2 regions of the Corynebacterium sp. H130 genome follow, and region 2 is predicted to be linked to the other one. Evidence: predicted binding sites of a transcription regulator. Region 2 holds the regulator's gene; the other holds the start of a gene.

Region 1 (2,404 bases), on a different contig from region 2:
CCGAGGTGTCGGGGCTGCCCCTCGAACTGCGTGGCCAATTCCAGCACGCGCGCAGGGGGTTCCGCGACCCCGCGCGACCAGGCGTCGCAACTGCCCTGCGGGTAACCGAGGGCGCGGCCGGCGTCGCGGATCGCGCCTTTGCGACGGTACGTAATCACGTTCGCCACTTGCGCCGCGTTCTCTCGGCCATACTTCTCATAAACATATTGGATGACTTCCTCGCGACGCCCGGATTCGATGTCGATATCGATGTCCGGCGGGCCGTCACGATCCGGGGAGAGAAAACGCTCGAAGAGCAGCTTGGACTGGATCGGTTCCACTGCGGTGATGCCCAGTACGAAGCACACTGCGGAGTTCGCCGCCGATCCTCGCCCCTGGCACAAAATGTTGCTTTGCCTGCAAAAATCGACCAGATCGGTCACGATGAGGAAATAGCCCGGAAAACCGAGCGTTTCAATTACGGACAGCTCGTACTCGACTTGCTGGCGCGCCCGGTCGTGGATCTCCGCTGAGCGGGAAGCGTAGCGATCATTGAAACGCTCCTCCACCATCCGGCGCAGCCAGGTCATTTCGGTGTGCCCTGCTGGGACGTCCCACAGCGGCAGATTGGGGGCAACGAGGTCGAGCGTGAACGCGCACTGCTGAGCGAGCTCTGCGGTGTAGTCAATGAGATCGTCGGCACCTGGCACCGCTTTCTTAAGAATTTCCTCAGGACGGAGCCATGTTCCGCCCACCGGATGCGCATACGATTCTGCCCGCCCCACATCGAGCCGAAGCTTCAGCGCAGCCTTTGCTGCAGCCAGCCGAGCCTCGGCAAAAGTAGCGGCAGTGGGGACACCACTCAGAATTCCACGGAGTCCGTATTCGGTTTGCGCTTCGCGCAGTTGTGCGATCCGATCCGCGTCTTCCGGCACCATCAACGCCTGATGCTCGAGCACTACATTGCCCGATCCGAACACCTCAATGAGAGAGTCGAGAGCGGGCCACCAACGATGATCGGCAAGAACGACCCAGTGCTCCGCATGCTCCGCCAGAAGTTCCAGCGGCGGATACACGCAAGCATCCTTCTCACCACCAGCCATTCGCGCCTCAGATATAACGCGAGACAGTCTGCGGTACCCCTCCGGGGATCTAGCAAGGACGGTCAATGGGGCGTCGATAAGCGAAAGCTCGGCGCCAAACACCGTACCGATCCCGACCTGCGCAGCCGCCTCAGCAAATTTGACCGCGCCATAGAAACCGTCACGGTCGACGATCCCCAGCGCTGGCATGCCCAGCTGCGCCGCCCGCGCCACCAATGCCTCCGGCTCGGACGCTCCAACGAGAAAGTTATAGGAGCTGCGTGCGTGCAGTTCAGCAAAGTGTCCCAGCGGGCTTGTCGACGCCACAGACTCCGATCCCAGATGAGCGACCGACACCGGGGTCGTAGTCGGTTTACCGCTGAGAATTCGCTCGAGCTTCGACCAGCTGAGCGGTCGCCCGTTGAATCCGCCTCCGTCCCACTCCACAAAACCAATTTAGCACACCTGTTCGACATGGATATATTTCACAAGGGAACATAATCACCCAATAGCGCTAGCCAGGCACCCATCAGCACAAGTTAGCAACAATTAATTATTATCAATTAGAACACCTGAGCTCAATGTGATTACCACTTAGCTTTCAAGAGTATCTAATTTATGCTCTGATAAGTTTCCAACTTGTGATTTCTTAGTTACTATTCCTTTTAGACGCTGTATTTCTTAGGTAGCCCGCTAGGCAGGCACCGCATCACACCACTTTTCTCAAGGCGTCCCCACGTGTGTTCACATTGAAAGGAACTTGGTCGTCAGATCATGTCTCACATCCACTCGGGCCGACGCCGTCGGCTGACAGCGGTGCTATGCGCAACGCTTATCCCATTTAGCTACCTAACAGTTCCTGCACAGGCCCAAGAAGCCCCAGCAGAAAGCATCGAAACCCCAAAGATGCGCATCACCGCCGACAACCTCCAGATGGATGTGGACGGCATGGCTCAGCAGTTCATCATCGGCTACAAGAACCCTGATGAAGGAATGGCACGCATCGCCTCCGAAGAGCGCGAGTCCATCCTGACCGCAGCTGCTGAGAAGGCCGGAACCCGAGCAACAGAAGTGCGACGCATGCACAATGGCGCTTCCGTCGTTGCAACGGACAAGAACCTCACCCCACAGGAAGCCGCAGCATTCCTGGACACGTTGAACCAGCGCCCTGACGTGGCATACGTGCAGGTAGATACCTGGAACTACCCACACGCCACCCGTAACGATTCGCAGTACCCAGATCAGTGGCCAATGCATGACAAGCCTGCCAGCGCCAGCGTTGAGCCTGCGTGGGATCTTGGCTACACCGGTAACGGCGTGACCGTCGCCGTCGTGGACACCGG
Region 2 (2,404 bases):
GCAATGACTGCTGCCAGCCCGAGCAGTCCACCTAACAGAGCCTGGCTAAACTTGCCTCTGCCACGGCCGTCCACACTGCTGTTGACTCGAGCTTGCCGTGTCCTTCGAACAGGAACACGAGTACCTGCGTCAAAAGTCGATACGGAAACACGGCGCTGAGATACTCCGCCGTTCCAGGTGGAAGCTGCTGGAACAGCGTGTCGAAAAGCTTTATTGTTAGCAGTACGTGCAGCCTGTGGGAACATCATGGTGGTCATGTGGATTGGGTCCTCTCTGTTAGTGATGCTTTGACTGTAGAAGGCCGGTCAGACACCTACATCAAACATTCGATTAGTTGTTCGATTTACGACTCTATGTTCGATTTTTAGCACGCGCATGTTCGAATGTCTAGTTTTGGCCCAGATTTTCGAAACTTTTCTACTGTTTTCGACAGTCGGGCCATGACACCAGCAGGTTTTATTGTTAGGATCGAACATAAAGTTTCACGAATCGCACACTTTGCACATTGCAAAGCAATCAGAGTGTTCGATAAAACCGCCACCGATCAGCCGCCGAAAAGCACCCCCAAGAGGTAAGAAATGTCGCCCAGCAAGAAGCCTGCACCACAACCACGTCTCACCGACCGCCAACGGCGAATTCTCGAAGTTATTCGCGACGCTGTTGTACTGCGCGGTTACCCGCCAAGCATTAGGGAGATTGGCGATGCCGTAGACCTGCAGTCCACCTCGTCCGTCGCTTATCAACTACGCCAGCTGGAAGAAAAGGGTTTCTTGCGACGCGACCCTAACAAGCCTCGTGCTGTCGACGTGCGGATGATGCCAAACGAAGGCAAGCCGAAGGCTGGCCCAAAGGTGGGCTGGAAGAAAGCCAAGGCCAAGCCAGAGGATGCAACACCACCTAATTTCATTCCGGTGGTCGGCAGCATCGCAGCCGGCAACCCAATTCTTGCCGAACAGAACATTGAGGAGTACTTCCCTCTTCCAGCGGAAATCGTCGGCGACGGCGAGCTGTTTATGCTCCAGGTAGTTGGTCTATCCATGAAGGATGCCGGCATCCTCGATGGCGACTGGGTCGTTGTCCGCTCACAGCCAGTGGCAGAAGAGGGCGAATTCGTAGCAGCGATGATTGATGGTGAAGCAACAGTGAAGGAGTTCCACACCGATTCATCTGGCATTTGGCTTCTCCCTCACAATGACAATTTCTCACCTATCCCTGCCGAACATGCTGAAATCATGGGCAAGGTAGTGTCTGTGCTGCGTAAGCTCTAAGCTTTACCCCCTCACTTTTGGGGGTAAATTCGGTAAGGCTTTCGCCACAGTATGCCCGTTTTGTCCGATCGGGCATTGGTTTTGTGGGAGACTGAACATGAAATATTCAACAATATTCATGAATGTCGCGGCTCCCTGTCAACCCAAATACAGGTCTCCAAGTGGCTTGCCCACCCATGCCGCACACTCCAAGGAGTCCACACATGTACGCGGAAGAGCGCAGACGGCAAATAGCCTCTTTAACTGCGGTTGAAGGTCGAGTTAATGTAACCGAGCTTGCCGAGAAGTTTGGGGTCACTGCCGAGACGGTACGCCGGGACCTTGCCGTACTGGCACACGATGGCATCGTGCACCGGGTTCACGGTGGCGCCGTAGCGACCCAGAGTTTCCTCACCACCGAGTTCAGTCTCGATACCCGCTACAAGTCTGCCTCAGATGCCAAAATGTCTATCGCTCGGGCTGCCCTTGCGTTCCTCCCCGACCGCAACGGCGGCATTTTTCTGGATGCAGGTACAACGATTTCGATATTTGCCGATCTCGTGGCAGAGCAGCCCTACGCGAGCCAATGGTCAATCGTCACCAATTGCCTCTCCATCGCACTCAACCTCGCTAATGCTGGCATCGACGAAGTCCAGCTTCTTGGTGGCACCGTCCGCGGTATCACTCAAGCTGTCGTGGGAGACACTGCCCTACGCACCCTTGCTTTGATGCGGGCCGAAGTCGCTTTCATCGGCACCAACGCCCTCACCCTTGACCACGGCTTGTCCACAGCCGACTCTCAAGAAGCTGCTGTTAAGCGCGCGATGATAACGAACGCCCAACAAGTCGTGGTGCTGTGCGATTCCACCAAACTTGGCAATGATTACCTCGTGAGCTTCGCGGGAATCGACGACATTGACGTAGTCGTTACCGACTCCGGCGCCCCCGCCTCGATTGTGGAAGCGCTTCGGGAGCGTGAAATTCAGGTGGTCATCGCCTCATGATTCTGAGCGTATCCACCACACCAGAGCTTTTTCGCACCTCCACTTTGGCCGCACCCATTTCCTGGAGCGAGACCAATCAACTGGATGACGTAGCTGTGGTCCCAGCCGGAGGTGGCACCAACGTAGCCACCGCGCTCTTCTGTGCTGGTAAAG

What was found. Region 2 encodes LexA, which represses DNA repair genes until DNA is damaged. Its sites were predicted from a motif close to CGAACANNTGTTCG; they were not measured.
Region 1: WG939_RS04415 (error-prone DNA polymerase) is a predicted target of LexA. The motif match lies at 1,520-1,533, and genes of this name have one in related genera.

The regions. Positions count from the first base shown of each region.
Region 1 is NZ_JBBHLA010000002.1:180,693-183,096, forward strand. It holds gene WG939_RS04415 (error-prone DNA polymerase) at 1-1,517, opposite strand, end outside; gene WG939_RS04420 (S8 family serine peptidase) at 1,836-2,404, shown strand, end outside.
Region 2 is NZ_JBBHLA010000001.1:295,656-298,059, forward strand. It holds gene WG939_RS01425 (hypothetical protein) at 1-257, opposite strand, end outside; gene lexA (transcriptional repressor LexA) at 579-1,268, shown strand; gene WG939_RS01435 (DeoR/GlpR family DNA-binding transcription regulator) at 1,472-2,251, shown strand; gene WG939_RS01440 (hypothetical protein) at 2,248-2,404, shown strand, end outside.